One region of the Vibrio rotiferianus genome, then DNA from elsewhere that is predicted to be linked to it. Evidence: riboswitches for the same ligand, from Rfam matches in the RefSeq annotation. Region 1 holds a riboswitch; the other holds the start of a gene.
The links. Region 1 has a riboswitch for lysine ahead of tet(35) (tetracycline efflux Na+/H+ antiporter family transporter Tet(35)). Riboswitches for the same ligand answer to the same signal wherever they lie in the genome.
Positions count from the first base shown of each region.

Region 2: linked by a shared signal. The riboswitch ahead of lysC (lysine-sensitive aspartokinase 3) and the one ahead of tet(35) (tetracycline efflux Na+/H+ antiporter family transporter Tet(35)) in region 1 are both predicted to bind lysine.

Region 1 covers NZ_CP018312.1:986,901-996,581, forward strand. The annotation lists gene BSZ04_RS13660 (inosine/guanosine kinase) at 1-1,055, shown strand, start outside; gene BSZ04_RS13665 (H-NS family histone-like protein) at 1,201-1,608, opposite strand; lysine riboswitch at 2,212-2,392, shown strand; gene tet(35) (tetracycline efflux Na+/H+ antiporter family transporter Tet(35)) at 2,502-4,103, shown strand; gene BSZ04_RS13675 (sigma-54 interaction domain-containing protein) at 4,393-5,346, opposite strand; His leader region at 5,699-5,837, shown strand; gene hisG (ATP phosphoribosyltransferase) at 5,891-6,787, shown strand; gene hisD (histidinol dehydrogenase) at 6,793-8,085, shown strand; gene hisC (histidinol-phosphate transaminase) at 8,098-9,138, shown strand; gene hisB (bifunctional histidinol-phosphatase/imidazoleglycerol-phosphate dehydratase HisB) at 9,208-9,681, shown strand, end outside.
Region 2 covers NZ_CP018312.1:185,915-195,595, forward strand. The annotation lists rRNA gene rrf (5S ribosomal RNA) at 1-80, shown strand, start outside; tRNA gene BSZ04_RS09895 (tRNA-Thr) at 178-253, shown strand; rRNA gene rrf (5S ribosomal RNA) at 272-388, shown strand; tRNA gene BSZ04_RS09905 (tRNA-Asp) at 420-496, shown strand; gene BSZ04_RS09910 (cation:proton antiporter) at 1,109-2,431, opposite strand; gene metH (methionine synthase) at 2,623-6,303, shown strand; gene lysC (lysine-sensitive aspartokinase 3) at 6,371-7,723, opposite strand; lysine riboswitch at 7,847-8,025, opposite strand; gene BSZ04_RS09930 (pyridoxal-phosphate-dependent aminotransferase family protein) at 8,249-9,370, shown strand; gene BSZ04_RS09935 (PglL family O-oligosaccharyltransferase) at 9,427-9,681, opposite strand, start outside.

The sequences.
Region 1 (9,681 bases):
ACCTAATTACGAATGAGTATGCGGGCGGTACGATCGGTAACACGCTACATAACTACTCTGTATTGGCAGATGACCGCTCTACACTTCTAGGCGTTATGAGCCAGGATATCAAAATCGGTAGCTACGGTTACCGCTACCTATGTAATACGTCAAGCCGTATGGACTTAAACTACCTACAAGGTGTTGAAGGTGCAATCGGTCGTTGTTTTGCTCTTATTACTGAAGACGGTGAACGTACTTTCGCAATCAGCGAAGGCCAAATGAACCAACTTCACCCAGACAATATTCCTGAGAAAATCTTCAAGAGTGCATCTGCTCTGGTTCTCACAGCGTACCTAGTGCGTTGTAAAGAAGGCGACCCAATGCCTGAAGCAACCATGCGCGCGATTGAATACGCGAAGAAACACGACGTACCAGTGGTATTAACACTAGGTACTAAATTCGTTATTCAAGATGATCCTACATTCTGGCAAGAATTTATTCGCGATAACGTATCGGTTGTGGCAATGAATGAAGATGAAGCAGAGGCACTTACTGGTGAATCTGATCCATTGGCTGCGTCTGATAAAACATTAGAATGGGCTGATCTTGTATTATGTACAGCGGGCCCTGTTGGATTGTTTATGGCGGGTTATACAGAAGATGATGCTAAGCGCGAAACTTCACTTCCATTGCTTCCTGGCTCGATCGCGGAATTTAACCGCTACGAATTTAGCCGTCCAGCGAAAAAGGATGCAAGTGTAAACCCAATTAAAGTTTATTCTCATATTTCTCCTTATATGGGTGGCCCAGAGAAAATTAAAAATACCAATGGTGCTGGTGATGCTGCGTTATCTGCAGTACTTCATGATATGGCCGCAAATAAGTACCACAAAGAAAATGTGCCAAACTCCAGCAAGCATGCGCATCAGTTTTTAACGTATTCTTCGTTTTCGCAAGTATGTAAATACGCGAACCGTGCAAGCTATGAAGTGCTAGTGCAGCATTCTCCTCGTCTATCCCGTGGACTGCCTGAGCGAGAAGATAGCCTAGAAGAGGCGTACTGGGAGCGTTAACCGTTCTTCACCATGACTTTATAAGGCGCATATTTTTATGCGCCTTTTTTGTCTGAGCTTTCTGAGTTTAGTGAAGAATACAAATGTGTAAGAGATAAAAAAAGGCTCCTTAGAGGAGCCTTTTTAGTATGACTGTTGGTCGAGATTAGATTAGGAAATCATCTAGCGATTTACCGGCATCCAATTGCTCTTGAATTGCAGAAGGTGTACGGCCTTGGCCTGTCCAAGTTTTCTCTTCGCCAGTTGTATCTACATATTTGTATTTAGCTGGGCGTGGAGCGCGCTTAGACTTAGTTTTTGTTTTTGTTTCACCTGATAGTGCGCTAATTAGTGCATTAACGTCGATACCATCTTGGGCGATTTGTTCTGCAATTGCTGCTAGTTTTGCTTCTTGCTCTGCTTGTGCAGCGCGATCAGCTTCTTCAGCTTCTTTGCGTTCTTGAACTACGATAGTTAGTTTATCTAGTGCTTCTTCAAGTTGCTCTAGAGTTAGCTCACGTGAAAATGCGCGTAGGCTACGAATATTTAGAAGTGTTTTTGTCAGCTCAGACATAACTGTTCCTATTCTTTAAGTAGGGTGTTTGGTAATAATAATGCTAGTGATTAATTAAAACAAACAAAATAATAGAAATATTAAACTTTAATATTTAACGCCATCTTTCCGTGGTTGGCAAACAATAAATAAATTTTTCTATAAAAGTTCAATATTGGAGCGTACTGTTTAATATAAGTTCAAACTTATTTGGCCTAGTAAGCATTATTGGCTTTAATACTCAGCGGGAATCACTCTAATCATAAAGTTGTTAATCTATTCTTTAGGTGAAAGGCCGCTGTATGACCGATAGAATTTAAATATGCGATATGAGACTTACTCTTATTTGGGGAATTGCTCCTTTTCGAATGTTATGAGCTTAAATGCACAGTGCTAAAGGTAGAGTGTTTACGTCAACTTCTATTTATTTAATTAATGTGATTGCAGTTGCGTAATCCATGTTTCAGTTACATTTCATTTATAAATCATTGTGACGATTATTTATCGATTTAATTTAGTTTGATGTGTTGCATTGGTGGTCCTCATGAGTACAATGGCAAATACCTGATGCAATATTGCAGACAATATGTTGTTAATTTGTACAATTAATGGTTAATTGTTTGTTGTTGCCGTAGAGGCGCAGTCTCGAAGAGTAGCTATTATTGGGGTGATGCCAATGAATAATAGTGGAAGGCGAAGATTGCCGAAGTAAGTGGCCTATCGAAACCACTTGCTGGGGTTGTATCCGAAAGGAGCAACACTGCCATAGTATATAAACATTAAACTATGGAGCGCTACTGTAGGGTTGGGTGGAGTGTTCGCTTCCCTGTCGCTAAGTTCAACATGAGCACGTACCGTATGCTACGTGACTTGTCTGCAGTAGATCTCTAGCCAAACTTTGGTTTTTGAAGATCATGAATTTAATAGATTTTGCACATTCTCCTGTTTCGTTATTACCGCCTATTGTCGCACTGACGCTGGCGATTCTAACTCGACGTGTTTTAGTTTCTCTTGGTGTTGGTATCGTACTGGGTGCGGTGCTACTTAACGATTGGTCTATCGGTAACACGGTAGGTTATGTTAGCTCTCAAGTTTCTTCTGTCTTTATTGAAGACGGTGGTATTAATACTTGGAACATGAGCATTGTTGGCTTCCTAATCCTTTTAGGTATGACAACAGCACTGTTAACACTTTCTGGTGGTACGCGCGCTTTTGCGGAATGGGCGCAAACACGAGTAAAAAGTAAACGCGGCTCTAAACTTCTTGCAGCCTTCCTTGGCGTATTCATTTTTGTCGACGATTACTTTAATAGTCTTGCTGTTGGTGCGATCTCTCGCCCAGTGACCGACCGTTTCTACGTCTCTCGCGCCAAGCTTGCGTACATCCTTGACTCAACCGCTGCACCAATGTGTGTGATCATGCCAGCTTCTAGCTGGGGTGCGTACATTATTACGATTATCGGTGGTATCTTGGTGTCACACGGTATCACGGAGTACTCAGCGCTTGGTGCTTATGTACGCCTTATCCCAATGAACTTCTACGCTGTCTTTGCGCTACTAATGGTATTTGCAGTTGCGTGGTTTGGTCTTGATATTGGCAAGATGCGTGACCATGAAATCGCAGCATCTCAAGGCCGTGGTTTTGACAAAGATAAAGAAAACGATACTCAAGAAGCTCACGAGCTTAACGAAGAGCTAGATATTCGTGAAAGCGAGAAGGGCAAAGTTTCTGACCTAGTGCTTCCAATCGTAACGCTTATCGTTGCTACTATAGCATCTATGCTTTACACCGGTGGTCAAGCACTAGCTGCGGACGGTAAAGAGTTTGCTCTTCTAGGTGCGTTTGAGAACACCGATGTTGGTATGTCTTTAATCTACGGTAGCTTGCTTGGCCTGGCTGTAGCACTGTTTACTGTGTTTAAACAAGGCATTCCAATGGTAGAGATTGGTCGCACACTTTGGATTGGTGCTAAATCGATGTTTGGTGCGATCCTAATTCTTGTCTTCGCATGGACTATCGGCTCTGTTATCGGTGACATGAAGACGGGTTCTTACCTATCGACAATGGCGCAAGGTAACATTAACCCTCATTGGCTGCCGGTTATCCTATTCTTGCTTTCTGGTCTAATGGCATTCTCAACAGGCACCTCATGGGGTACGTTCGGGATCATGCTTCCAATCGCGGGTGATATGGCTGGTGCAACAGACGTAGCACTAATGCTACCAATGTTAAGTGCTGTTCTGGCTGGTGCTGTATTCGGTGACCACTGTTCACCTATCTCAGATACCACAATTCTGTCATCGACTGGCGCACGTTGTAACCACATTGATCACGTATCAACGCAGTTGCCTTATGCGCTTTCGGTAGCACTTGTTTCATGTGTGGGCTTTATTGTTCTGGGTATGACAGCGTCTATTGCGTTCTCGTTTATTGCAGCATCAATTACGTTTGTGATTGTATGTGCAGTACTATCTTGGATCTCTAAGTCTAAAATGGCGTCATGCCAAAACGCTTAGCGCATTGAATGTAGCTTATTAAAAGAGGAAGCTCCGCCGAGGTCAGGCGGAGCTTTTTTTTAACGCGATATATAGGTGAGGGGGGCTATCGCGTTTTTGGGGTAACAGTTAGAGAAAAGTAGTGCTGTAAAATACACCTCAACTTACTTAAACAATATTGGTTATTAAGCAAGGGCTATGCCGGATTTAAGTCTATGATTTTATTATAGCTAGAATGGCAGTTATCTTGGCTTTTTGCTAAGTAACTGAAAGTGTGGATTACGTGTGTTACACAGTGTTACGTTACACTTTATACGTGTAAGTTATATTTCTTGATGAGACGATATAAGGTGGTTCTGGAAATACCAAGTTGCCTTGCAGCAGCGCTCATATTATGTTTGTTATCTTCAATAGCTTGAAGCAGGAACTCTAAGTCAATTTGTTCGCTATTAGGCAGGATTTCTCTATCTTTGCTATTTAATCCCAGATCAGCTTCTAAGATTGTGCCATCTTCACTCATTACAATAGCTCGCTGAATGACATTTCTCAGTTCGCGTACATTACCTGGCCATGAATGCGCCATTAATTTATCTTCAGCTTTTTTTGATATCTCGAATTCTTCTCCATTTTGCAGCTGATTTAAAAAATGCTGTGCTAATAACAAAATGTCATGACCACGACGTCTGACTGGCGGGACGGAGAGCGTAAGGATGTTTAGACGATAAAAGAGATCCTCTCGAAAGTTCCCCCTTACCACTTCACTTTTTAAATCCACGTGGCTAGCAGCGATAATACGACAATCAACGTTTAAGCATTTGTCCCCACCTAACTTTTGAATTTGCTTACTTTCCAAAAAGTGCAATAAATGTATTTGCGAATCAGGTGGCATATCGCCTATTTCGTCTAGAAAAAGCGTTCCCTTATTTGCTCTTTCGACAAATCCAGTGCGATCATGGATTGCGCCAGTGAAGGCGCCTTTCGTGTGTCCGAACAGCTCCGAAGCTACAAGACCTGAAGGTATAGCCCCGCAGTTGACCGAGACAAAAGGGTGTTCGTGTCGTGACGAAAGTTCGTGAATTATGTGCGCACAGAGTCCTTTACCGACGCCTGTCTCACCGTGAATCAGCACCTCAGCATCGCTTTTGGCGTATTTAGCGATGTTGGTGCGTAACTCGTTAATGCATGAGCTTTCTCCGATCAAAAACTGAAGTTGTGGATGCTGGTCAGCAGTGGTCTGCTTAACTCCCACTTTGCGAATTTTCATTAATATTATTTCTTCCGATGCCCCATAAGAAGGATAGTCAGGATTAACTGTCTCAGGGATGATTCGCGCTCTCAAATGTGAGAATGACATGTGGTTCTCTGTGTTCAACCTAACAGACTGACTTTTTGCGAAACGGGTTTACATGGTTTCACCAAGCTAAACATCTACAACACAATTTGATGTGAGGTTAAGATTGATCTAACTTTAATTTGTTTAAAAACAATTGGTTATGTGGTGTTTTGCTAAAAGTTTAATTTTTGTGTTGAAAAACATCAGAAGCTTAGTTAGTGTGGTTGTTAACGAAGCAATTCAATCGAGTTTAAATAAGTATGCGTAATTTTGTAATGAACATTCATCACCATCATCACCCAGCCTAGTCTTTCGGGAGATGTACGCATACCCGGGAGATAGGAAACTCCCGGAGGTGAAAATCAAAGTGAAAACAGATTTCAAACCCTCGGGAGACCAACATCTCTCGAGGGTTTTTTAGTTTTACTGGTTTATAAAATATTCAAATTACCAAATTTTGCACAGGGATAAAGCAATGCAAACACAACGCTTAAGAATCGCAATTCAGAAAAAAGGCCGCCTAAGCAAAGAGAGCCAAGCTCTACTGAAAAAGTGTGGCGTGAAATTCAACGTAATGGGTGAGCGTCTAGTGGTTCACTCAGAGAACATGCCAATTGATTTGCTTTTGGTTCGTGATGACGACATCCCTGGTCTGATTATGGATGGCGTAGTAGACCTTGGCTTTATCGGTGAAAACGAATTAGAAGAAGTTCGTTTAGATCGTAAAGCGTTGGGTGAACCGTATGAATTTGTTCAACTTCGTCGTCTTGATTTCGGTGGCTGCCGTTTATCTATCGCAATCGACAAAGACGAAGAGTACAACGGCCCTCAAGACCTCGCTGGCAAACGTATCGCTACGACATACCCACAACTGCTAAAAGCTTACATGGATGAAGCGGGTGTTCCTTTCTCTGCATGTATGCTGACAGGCTCTGTAGAAGTTGCCCCACGCGCGGGTCTTGCTGATGCCATCGCTGACTTGGTTTCTACAGGTGCAACGCTAGAGGCGAACGGTCTTAAAGAAGCTGAAATTATCTTCAAATCAAAAGCAACGCTCATCCAACGTACTGGTGAGTTCGACGCAGACAAAGTGGCGCTAATCGAAAAGCTCTTGACTCGTATGCAAGGCGTACAGCAAGCGAAAGAGTCTAAGTACATCATGCTACATGCGCCAGCTGAGAAGCTAGACCAAATCAAAGCACTGCTTCCAGGCGCTGAAGACCCAACGGTATTGCCTCTATCTGCTGACAAGCAAAAAGTTGCGGTTCACTTGGTAAGTACTGAAAACCTGTTCTGGGAAACCATGGAACAGCTAAAAGAACTGGGTGCGAGCTCAATTCTAGTACTACCAATTGAAAAAATGATGGAGTAATCGCAATGAGAACAGTCGTATGGCAATCGCTAAGTGAAACGCAGCAAGACTCAATCCTAGAACGTCCTGCAATTACAGAAGGTGCGAACATCACTGCCGCGGTTTCTGAAGTAATCGCAAAAGTTCGCAAAGAAGGTGATGCTGCATTATTGGAGCTGACTGAGAAGTTTGACCGAGTGCAGCCGGAATCCATCCGTGTTTCCGCTCAAGAAATCGATGAAGCGTCAGCGCGTCTTTCTGAAAAGATGAAAAGCGCATTAGAGCAAGCGTATGAAAACATCACTAAGTTTCACAAAGCACAAAAGCCACAGCCAATCAAAGTAGAAACTCAACCGGGTGTACTTTGTGAGCAGGTAACGCGCCCAATTCAAAAAGTAGGTTTGTACATTCCCGGTGGCAGTGCGCCATTGCCATCGACTGTTTTGATGCTTGGGGTTCCTGCAAAAATTGCAGGCTGTCGTAAAGTGGTGCTTTGTTCACCACCACCAATTGCTGACGAGATTCTTTATGTAGCAAAACTGTGTGGCATTGATGAAGTGTACAACGTTGGCGGTGGTCAAGCCGTCGCTGCGATGGCTTACGGTACAGAGACTGTATCCAAAGTCGATAAGATCTTTGGCCCGGGCAACGCCTATGTGACAGAAGCAAAACGTCAGGTAAGTAATGATTTCCGTGGCGCAGCGATTGATATGCCAGCAGGCCCATCAGAAGTGTTAGTGATTGCCGATGAAACCGCAGACCCAGACTTCATTGCTGCAGATCTTCTAAGCCAAGCGGAGCACGGCCCTGACTCTCAAGTGGTACTTGTGACACCTTCACCTGTGATTGCGGATCAAGTGACGGATGCGGTTCAACGTCAGCTTAAGGAGCTATCTCGTGCGGATATCGCTGAACAAGCATTGGCTTCAAGCTTGATCATCATTGCCGAGTCTCTGACTCAATCGGTTTCAATCTCAAATTACTACGGTCCTGAGCACTTAATTGTTCAGACTAAGAACCCACGCGAGCTTCTGCCTCTATTAGACAACGCAGGCTCTATTTTCCTTGGTGATTGGTCGCCTGAATCAGCAGGTGATTACGCATCTGGTACTAACCACGTTCTTCCTACTTACGGTTACACACGTACTTATTCAAGCTTAGGCTTGGCGGACTTCTCTAAGCGTATGACGATTCAAGAGCTGTCTGCTGATGGTCTAAAGAACCTTGCCCCTACAGTAGTCACAATGGCTGAAGCGGAAGGCTTGGATGCACACAAACGTGCAGTGACTATCCGCGTAGAAAAATTGGCAGCGAAGTAAGAGGACAATGAGATGGAAAAGCTAGCGCGTAAACAAGTCCAACAACTTACCCCTTATTTATCGGCTCGCCGAATTGGTGGTACCGGTGACGTGTGGCTAAATGCCAACGAATCACCATTTAACAATGAATACAAAACAGACTTTGCTCGTCTTAATCGTTACAGCGAATGCCAACCGAAAGAACTGATTTCTGCTTACGCAGCGTATGCGGGTGTGAAACCAGAACAAACGCTGACTTCTCGCGGTGCAGATGAAGGCATTGAACTACTGATTCGTGCTTTCTGTGAGCCGGGTGAAGATGCGATTCTTTACTGTCCACCAACTTACGGTATGTATGCCATCAGCGCAGAAACCATTGGTGTCGAGCGAAAAACCGTGCCACTAACGTCAGATTGGCAACTAGACCTTGCAGGTATCGAAGCTAATCTAGATAACGTGAAACTGGTTTTTGTATGTTCGCCAAACAACCCAACGGGTAACTTAGTTAAGCGTGAAGATATTGTCTCTCTGCTTGAGATGACAAAAGACCGTGCAATCGTGGTGATGGATGAAGCGTACATTGATTTTTGCCCTGAAGCATCAACGGTAGATTTACTGGCGCAATACCCGAATCTCGCAATTCTGCGCACTCTGTCGAAAGCTTTTGCGCTTGCAGGTCTGCGTTGTGGATTTACGCTTGCGAACGAAGAGCTGATTAATGTACTTCTTAAAGTTATCGCACCATATCCAGTACCGGTGCCAGTAGCAGAAATTGCCACTCAAGCGCTTTCTGAAGCAGGCCTAGCGCGAGCGAAGTTCCAAGTTCTCGATCTGAATGCAAACCGTGCCTACTTGCAAGTTGGTCTTTCAATGATTCCGGGTTTGGAAGTGTTTGAAGGGTGGGGGAACTACCTATTGGTGAAATTCCCAGATGGTGATGGGCTTTTCAAAGCCGCTTGGGAGACGGGAATTATTTTACGCAACTCGCCAATTGAGAACTGCGTACGTATCAGTGTGGGTAACCGTGACGAGTGCGAAAAAACACTTGGATTTATTAGAAACTACTACTCATAAGTAGAGAAAAAATTTATCGCTCTTGCTCAATAGCGGGAGCGCCAAAAGAATAGCAATAAGGAAGTTCGAGTGAGCAAACAACAAAAAATCCTATTTATCGACCGTGATGGCACCTTAATTGTTGAGCCGCCAGTTGATTTTCAAGTAGACCGTTTAGATAAGCTAAAACTAGAGCCGTTTGTTATCCCAAGCCTGTTGTCGTTGCAGGATGCAGGATACCGCCTAGTGATGGTAACTAACCAAGATGGTTTGGGTACCGACAGCTACCCACAAGCAGACTTTGATGCTCCACACAACATGATGATGGAGATCTTTGAATCTCAAGGTGTAAAGTTTGATGACGTGCTGATTTGTCCGCACTTCGATGAAGATAACTGCTCTTGCCGTAAGCCTAAATTAGGCTTGGTAAAAGAGTATCTTCAAGGTGGCAAAGTTGATTTCCAAAACTCTGTTGTGATTGGCGATCGTCAAACTGATCTTCAGCTTGCAGAAAACATGGCAATTCGTGGCATTCAATACAACTCAGAAACCATGGGTTGGAAA
Region 2 (9,681 bases), 800 kb from region 1:
ATTCCGAACTCAGAAGTGAAACGAATTAGCGCCGATGGTAGTGTGGGGCTTCCCCATGTGAGAGTAGGACATCGCCAGGCTTTAAATTTAGTTTTTACCTTTTTAAAGGTGAAGACACTAGTTAAGAGAGCCCGTTTGTAAAAACGGGCTTTTTTAGTCCTAAAGGGACATCTTGATGCTGATATAGCTCAGGTGGTAGAGCGCATCCTTGGTAAGGATGAGGTCCCCAGTTCGAGTCTGGGTATCAGCACCATTTATAATCAGAATTTTGCTTGGCGACCATAGCGCTTTGGACCCACCTGATTTCCATTCCGAACTCAGAAGTGAAACGAAGTAGCGTCGATGGTAGTGTGGGGCTTCCCCATGTGAGAGTAGAACATCGCCAGGTTCTTATTTAGACTTCAAAGTCTGACCAATGCGGAGCGGTAGTTCAGTTGGTTAGAATACCGGCCTGTCACGCCGGGGGTCGCGGGTTCGAGTCCCGTCCGCTCCGCCACTTATTCAGACAAAGCCCTAGCAGAAATGCTAGGGCTTTTTCGTTTGCGCTATTATTTTGGTCTACGACCAACGAGCCCCGCTTGTGTGCGAGTCCAATTGAGTGCAAGTCCAGCCGCTCTGCCACATATTTAGAAACCCAGTCTTCGGACTGGCTTTCTTCGTTTTAAAGCAAAGCGAGGGGATGAGTCCTGAAAAAGTTTTGCCCGTTAACCTCAATCCCGGTCGTCTACCACTTATTTAGGCAAAGCCTTAAGTTGTGCCTCGAAGTTATCCCTGTACACGTAAACCCTCTCATCAACTGGGCAGACTTAGTTAGTGAGGCTATTTGTGTAAAGCTAGCCGCTTCCTTCACTTCATCAGCTTAGCTTTGAATCGCTACCTTCGATAGGTAATGTACGATGTCTTTGATTACTTGTAATAAAAGTAGATACTCTTGTACTAATCTTATTGATTCTAATTAACCGCTGCTGCACGTTTTTGGCTCAACTTGATATTTTCAAGTGGTGTTTAAAGCTCATATGTAATAAATCGAATTAAGCATAGGTTTTCCGCATGTAGACATAAAAAAAGGCAGCCTATTGGCTGCCATAAAGTCTGATGGGACAAGTGGTCACTCTTGAGATATTTCAGAATCTTTTGTTTTATTCGATTCTTCTTCAAGTAATCGCTCTGCCATCTTTGCTTTCTCTATCATAGGTGTGATTGTCGAACCTTGGACAAGAATAGAGAATACAACAACCGAGTAGGTCATAACTAAGATGATCTCTTTTACATCAATTAGCTTGTCCGGAATCACCCAAAAACCAGATGGTATAGACAATGCCATTGCGAGTGCCAATCCACCCCTTAAGCCTCCCCAAGTAAGAATCTTGATAGACCAAGGGTTATATTTTCGGTATCGCTTAAATCCGATATAGGAGATAAATACACTTAAGTATCGAGCTGCAAGTACTAATGGTACGGATATCGCCATCATGATCCAGTCTTCTTTATGGAACTCGAATAGCAGCATTGACATACCTATTAGTAGGAATAACACACCATTTAAGAATTCATCGACAAGTTCCCAAAAGTGGTCTAGATGATCTTCACTCTCTTTAGAGAAACCAATAAAGCGAGTCCAGTTACCAATCATGATGCCCGATACAACCATCGCAAGTGGACCTGATACATGTAGGTACTCTGCAAAAGCGTATCCAGCAGTTGGGATACCAATGGTCAACAATAGCTCCATTGAATGATCATCAGTTGCACTGATCAAGTAGTGGAATAATAGTCCTAGCGCAAAGCCGTAGACGATCCCTCCAATGGCTTCTTGGATAAACAGAAGAGTTACACTTCCTACGGTAGGCGCTTCTGTTCCAAAAGCAATAGTAAATAGAGTTACAAATATGACGAGGCCAAAGCCATCGTTGAATAGTGATTCCCCTTCAATCTGAGTTGAAATTCGTCTTGGAGCATCAAGTTTCTTAACAATCGCGAGCACGGCGATTGGGTCAGTAGGTGAAATAAGTGCGCCAAACAATAAACAATAAATCAGATCAAATTGGATACCGATCAGGCTGCAAAAGCCATAGAGAACAAAACCTATGAAAAAGGTCGAGAAGAGCGTTGCCCCCAAGGCAAGAACCGTAATCTCCCATTTTTGATCTTTGAGATTTGGTAGCTTAATCCCCAAGCCTCCTGCAAAGAGGAGGAACCCCAATATCCCCTTGAGTAAAAAGTCTTCGAAGTTGATTTTCGTAACAGTCTCAGTAGCTATCTCTGTGAGATGAAACCAGTCATTTTGACCTGCTATCAAAATAAGGAGAGAAAGTACCATTGAACCGGCGGTAATAGCGATGGTAGTTTGCATTTTCCCTATCTTGCTGTTTACAAAGGCAATAATCATTGCTGCAGCAGATAAGAAGCATAAGGTATGGTAAACCGACATAGAGCTCTCTATTTGTAACAATTTATGAATGGAATTTTCGGACGATGTTGAGCAAATAGCAAACATTTTTTCGTGATATTACGGTAAGCAAGAATGGAGACAAAATAATCAGCAATTCGTATTTTAGACGTCTAGACTCCTTTAATTTGTGTGATAGGATGGAGAGATAACTAAAGGAATGAGGCTGTACTGTGGGAAGTAATGTAAGACAACAGATTGAAGCTCAATTAAAGCAGCGTATCTTGCTGATCGATGGTGGTATGGGCACCATGATTCAGGGATACAAACTTGAAGAGCAGGACTATCGAGGAGAACGCTTTGCGGATTGGCATTGTGATCTAAAAGGCAACAACGATTTGTTGGTGCTCACTCAGCCTCAATTGATTAAGGAAATCCACAGCGCTTACTTAGAAGCTGGCGCTGATATTCTTGAGACCAATACCTTTAACGCGACGACGATTGCGATGGCTGACTATGAAATGGAAAGCCTGAGTGAGGAAATCAACTTTGCCGCTGCAAAGCTTGCCCGTGAAGCCGCTGATGAGTGGACGGCAAAAACGCCAGAGCGCCCACGTTATGTTGCGGGTGTGCTTGGTCCAACAAACCGTACTTGTTCTATCTCCCCTGATGTAAACGATCCGGGCTATCGTAACGTCAGCTTCGATGAGCTTGTTGAGGCTTATTCAGAATCCACTCGAGCGCTGATCAAAGGTGGCTCTGATCTTATTCTGATCGAGACCATCTTCGATACGCTTAACGCGAAAGCTTGTGCCTTCGCGGTTGATAGCGTCTTCGAAGAATTAGGTATCGAGTTACCAGTTATGATCTCCGGTACCATTACCGATGCTTCTGGACGCACCCTCTCAGGTCAAACTACGGAAGCCTTCTATAACTCTCTTCGTCATGTTAACCCGATTTCATTTGGTTTGAACTGTGCACTTGGTCCTGACGAACTACGCCCTTACGTAGAAGAGCTTTCTCGTATTTCGGAATCTTTTGTCTCTACTCACCCAAATGCGGGTCTACCGAATGCGTTTGGTGAGTATGACCTTTCACCTGAAGATATGGCGGAACACGTTAAAGAGTGGGCGGAGAGTGGTTTCCTCAACCTAATTGGCGGCTGTTGTGGTACCACGCCAGAGCATATTCGCCATATGGCAATGGCCGTTGAAGGCGTCACACCTCGTGATTTGCCTGAGCTTACGGTTGCTTGTCGTTTATCCGGCCTCGAGCCTCTTACGATTGAAAAAGAGACGTTGTTTATCAACGTGGGTGAGCGCACTAACGTAACTGGTTCTGCTCGATTTAAGCGTCTGATCAAAGAAGATCTCTACGATGAAGCGCTGGAAGTTGCTCGTCAGCAAGTGGAGAACGGTGCACAGATCATCGATATCAACATGGATGAAGGTATGTTGGACGCAGAAGCGTGTATGGTTCGCTTCCTAAACCTATGTGCGTCTGAGCCTGAGATCTCCAAAGTGCCAATCATGGTCGACTCTTCTAAATGGGAGGTCATCGAGGCGGGTCTGAAGTGTATTCAGGGCAAGGGCATCGTGAACTCCATCTCTTTGAAAGAAGGTAAAGAGAAGTTTGTTGAGCAAGCAAAACTGATTCGTCGCTATGGTGCTGCAGTTATCGTTATGGCGTTTGACGAAGTTGGTCAGGCAGAAACACGTGAGCGGAAGTTAGAAATATGTACTAACGCTTATCGTATCTTGGTTGATGAAGTCGGCTTCTCACCAGAAGATATCATCTTTGACCCGAACATCTTTGCTGTTGCTACGGGGATCGAAGAGCACAACAACTACGCCGTCGATTTCATCGAAGCGGTTGCCGACATTAAGCGCGACTTGCCTCACGCGATGATCTCCGGCGGTGTGTCTAACGTTTCCTTCTCATTCCGCGGTAATAATTACGTTCGAGAAGCGATTCACGCGGTGTTCCTATACCACTGTTTTAAAAATGGTATGGACATGGGCATCGTTAATGCGGGTCAGTTGGAAATTTACGATAACGTTCCAGATAAGTTGCGTGAAGCGGTAGAAGATGTGGTTCTTAACCGTCGTGATGATTCGACCGAGCGGTTACTTGATATAGCAGCAGAATACGCAGGTAAAGGCGTTGGTAAAGAAGAAGATGCTTCTGCACTAGAGTGGCGTACTTGGGCGGTAGAAAAGCGTCTAGAGCATGCGCTTGTTAAAGGTATTACTGAGTTCATTGTCGAAGATACCGAAGAAGCTCGCCTTAATGCCTCTAAGCCACTTGAAGTCATTGAAGGTCCATTGATGGACGGCATGAACGTGGTGGGTGATTTATTTGGTGAAGGTAAGATGTTCCTTCCTCAGGTAGTGAAATCTGCGCGTGTTATGAAGCAAGCTGTAGCGCACTTAGAGCCTTTTATTAATAAAGAGAAGCAAGCGGGTTCTTCCAACGGTAAGATCTTACTGGCTACGGTAAAAGGTGACGTGCACGATATCGGTAAGAACATTGTTGGCGTGGTTCTGCAATGTAACAACTACGAGATCATCGATCTTGGCGTCATGGTGCCATGTGAGAAGATCCTCAAGGTAGCCAAAGAAGAAAACGTCGACATTATTGGTCTTTCTGGTTTGATCACTCCGTCCCTCGATGAAATGGTGCATGTAGCGAAAGAAATGGAGCGTCTTGATTTCGATCTTCCGCTTCTGATTGGTGGTGCAACAACATCCAAAGCGCATACGGCGGTTAAGATTGAGCAGAACTACAAACATCCAGTGGTTTATGTCAATAACGCTTCTCGTGCGGTTGGTGTATGTACATCATTACTTTCAGACGAACTTCGTCCTGGCTTTGTTGAGAAGCTGGACGTGGACTATGAACGCGTGCGTGATCAGCATAACCGTAAGAAGCCGCGCACTAAGCCTGTTACTTTAGAAGAAGCACGAGCGAACAAAGTCGCGATTGATTGGGATAAGTACACACCTCCTGCTCCTGCGAAGCCGGGTATCCATATTTTTGATGACTTTGAAGTGTCTACTTTGCGTAAGTACATCGACTGGACGCCTTTCTTTATGACTTGGTCGTTAGTCGGCAAGTATCCAACAATCTTTGACCATGAAGAAGTGGGTGAAGAGGCTCAACGCCTGTACAAAGATGCTAGTGAACTACTAGATCGTGTTGAGCGTGAAGGGTTACTCAAAGCGCGCGGCATGTGTGGTCTGTTCCCTGCAGCAAGCGTGGGTGATGATATCGAAGTCTACACCGACGAATCGCGTACAGAAGTAGCGAAAGTGCTGCATAACTTGCGTCAGCAGACGGAGAAACCAAAAGGCTTCAACTACTGCCTGTCGGATTATGTTGCCCCGAAAGAGTCTGGTAAGCATGATTGGGTTGGTGCTTTTGCTGTAACCGGTGGTATCGGTGAGCGTGAACTTGCTGACGAATACAAAGCGCAAGGTGATGATTACAATGCCATCATGATTCAAGCGGTAGCGGACCGTCTAGCGGAAGCATTTGCTGAGTATCTACATGAGCGTGTGCGTAAAGAGATTTGGGGTTACGCTGCGAGCGAAGCTCTGTCGAATGAAGAACTGATTCGTGAGAAATACCAAGGCATTCGTCCTGCTCCGGGCTATCCAGCATGTCCAGAGCATACTGAGAAAGGACCGCTTTGGGAGCTTATGAATGTTGAAGAAAATATTGGTATGTCACTGACATCGAGCTATGCGATGTACCCAGGTGCATCTGTATCGGGTTGGTACTTCTCGCATCCTGACTCTCGTTACTTTGCGATCGCTCAGATCCAAGAAGATCAGCTGCAAAGCTATGCTGATCGCAAAGGCTGGGATAGGATCGAAGCGGAAAAATGGTTAGGTCCCAACATTAACGGTTAACCAAACCATATAGAAACTAAAAGGGCTGCCATGCGCAGCCCTTGTTTATTAGTGAATGAAAGCAGTCTTATTGCTCGAACAATTCAGTATGCAGTTTTTGGATCGCTTGGCGAGATACGGACTCGTGAACAAGGAAGCACAGGTTATGTGGGCTTGCTCCGTAACAGATCATACGTAGGTTGAAGTCTTCTAACGTACCAAATACTTGTTTCGCGTAGCCTTTGCTTTCACTCATGTTGTTACCAATCAGAGCGACGAGGCATAGGTCTTGTTCCACTTCTACTTTACACAGCTCTTCAAGCTCTTCACGCGCGGCTTGTGGTAATTGAGGAGCGCCGCCAGACGTGTCTGTTTGATCAAGAGTGAGTGACACACTGATTTCAGATGTGGTGATCAGGTCAACAGAGATTTTGTGCTTCGCTAGGATCTCAAATACTTTCGCTAAGAAGCCGTATGCGTGGAACATGTTAGCACTGCGTAATGTCACCATGGTTTGGTTACAGCGCAGAGCAAGTGCTCGGAATAAAGGTGAGCTCTCTACTTGGTGCCGGATCCATGTGCCGCCTTTTTCCGGTTCTTTAGACGAGCCTACGAATACAGGGATGTCGTGACGAAGTGCCGGAACCAGTGTTGAAGGGTGCAGAATTTTTGCGCCGAAGTTTGCCATCTCTGATGCTTCGCTAAAGCTGATCTCTGGGATTGGCGCTGCTTTTGAGGCGATACGTGGGTCTGTGGTATAGATGCCCGGAACGTCAGTCCAAATCTCTAGACCTGCTGCTTTCACACCTTCTGCAATGAGTGCTGCACTGTAGTCACTGCCGCCACGACCAAGCGTGGTGGTATTACCTTCTTCATCTGAGCCAATAAAACCTTGGGTGATAACCACGTATTCTTGGCAAAGTGGGACTAACTTTTCTTGTGCTAGCTGCGAAATTGTCTCGACATTAGGTTCAGCTCGACCAAAATTACCATCGGTTTTTAGCACGTCGCGAATATCAAAACGAACTGCATTCACACCACGCTCACACATTAGTTGCGTAAGAATATGAGTCGACATTAATTCACCACAAGCGACTAAATGGTCTGTCAGTTTGGTGCTTGCTTGGATTGAAGCAGCCTCTGCCAAGCTCGTGACGGTATCAAGAATCGAATAAACCTCAGCTGCTGCTTCGGTTGCGTTTTCTAGCTGCGACAGAATCGATTCGTGGATGCCTGCTAGTTTCTGAAGTACTTCTGCTCGATGTTCTTGGTCTTGAACACCATTTGCCAGCTCAACCAATAAGTTAGTGACACCTGAGCAAGCGCTGCTGACGACAAGACGAGTATTTGGGTTGTTTTCTATGATAGTGGAGCAACGACTCATTGCCTCAAAGTTGGCAACACTGGTTCCACCGAATTTTGCTACGTTAAATGCGCTCACTGCGTTCTCCCACGACTTCCTGAAAAAATAACAACAATTAATTGGTTGCCCAATACATCCAATGTTTGGTGAGGAAAGGAACAGAGCAAATAGAGAGGTAGTTAGAATGTAATTTGAAAATTTACCCTCAGAAGCTCTTCATCATACGGCGCTGATGACAGTTGATGGGACTCAACCCAAGTCAACCGACAAGTCAAATCCTGCAACTTTGACTTACCTCGGCACTACTCCCCCTGAGTGATTGGTATTGGAATTGCGGCTCCACAAATCACCTGCCTGGGTAGTGCTCCTCTTCTGCATAAAGCTTAAACATTGAACGGTTTTGCTGTCACATTGTCAACCAATATCTCAACCATTATGAAAGTTTTTATTAACGAATTTGTGACAGTGGTTTGACCTCTATACTTAGGGCTAATTGCCGATAGAGGAAAAATCTATTAGGGTGAAAACTCCGATGCCTGAGCCAGCATTTTACATAGAACTTTTATAACGCTCAGGATGAATGACTGCAATCAAGGAGCTGATATGCCGATCCAAAGCTTTATTCCCCCACATCGTATTTTAATGGGACCTGGTCCATCTGATATTTCACCTCAAGTTTTACAAGCGCTTAGCCGTCCAACGGTTGGTCACCTAGACCCACTTTTCATTGCCATGATGGACGAGCTAAAACAACTGCTTAAATACGCTTTCCAAACGGAAAATGAATTTACCATTGCAGTCTCTGCGCCGGGCAGTGCAGGCATGGAAACGTGCTTTGTCAACTTGATTGAAAAGGGCGACAAAGTCATCGTCTGCCGCAATGGTGTTTTCGGTGAGCGTATGCGTGAAAACGTGGTTCGTGCTGGTGGGGAAGCGGTTGTCGTCGATGATGAGTGGGGAACGCCCGTATCGGTCGATAAAGTTGAAGAAGCGTTAAAGCAGCACCCTGATGCTAAGATTCTTGCTTTTGTTCATGCAGAAACATCGACGGGCGCGGTAAGTGACGCCCAAGCCTTGGGTAAGCTGGCGAAGCAATACGGTTTGCTATCGATTGTCGATGCTGTAACCTCACTTGGTGGTGTGCCCCTTAAAGTTGATGAGTGGCAGTTAGATGCTGTGTATTCGGGCAGCCAAAAATGTTTGTCGTGTGTTCCTGGCTTATCACCAGTCACCCTTTCTCCAGCTGCTATTGAGAAGATTCAATCCAGGACGACACCGGTTCAAAGCTGGTTCTTGGATCAAAGCTTAGTGCTGGGTTACTGGAGCGGAGAAGGCAAGCGCAGTTATCACCACACAGCGCCGGTGAACAGCTTGTATGCTCTGCATGAAGCTCTACTTATCCTTAAAAATGAAGGTTTAGAAAATGCATGGGCGCGTCACCAGTTAATGCACGAGAAGCTTAAAGCAGGTCTGCAAAAACTAGGCTTTGAATTTGTGGTAGAAGAGGAGTATCGACTACCGCAATTGAATGCGATTTATGTCCCTGAAGGAATTGATGAAGCAAAAGTGCGTAATCACTTACTTGAAACCTACAACCTAGAGATTGGTGCAGGTCTTGGTGCGCTGGCTGGTAAAGCATGGCGAATTGGATTGATGGGCTATGGTGCTCGACCTGAAAATGTTGCTTTGTGTTTGCGAGCTTTAGAAGAGTCTTTGACTGAATAAACTGCCTCGGTAATGAGATAAAGAAAAGCGAAGGTTATTCCTTCGCTTTTTTGTATTTATTGCTTAGCACCTGACGTCGGTGTTGGTGAAGCAGATATGGCTTGAGAAGGTGGCTGATAGTTGACGCCACTGAAATCAATTTTAGGGAACAAGAACTGTGCCTCAGCGCGAATTTGTTCTGCCTTGCTTGAGTCATCCAACCCTTGATATGCCAGTATCAAGTTGTTGTAAAATGCTGGGCGTGGCTTGTCTTTAATGATTTCCAAAGACCAATCAATGTAAGGCTGAATCAAGGTTGGATCTTGCTTGTA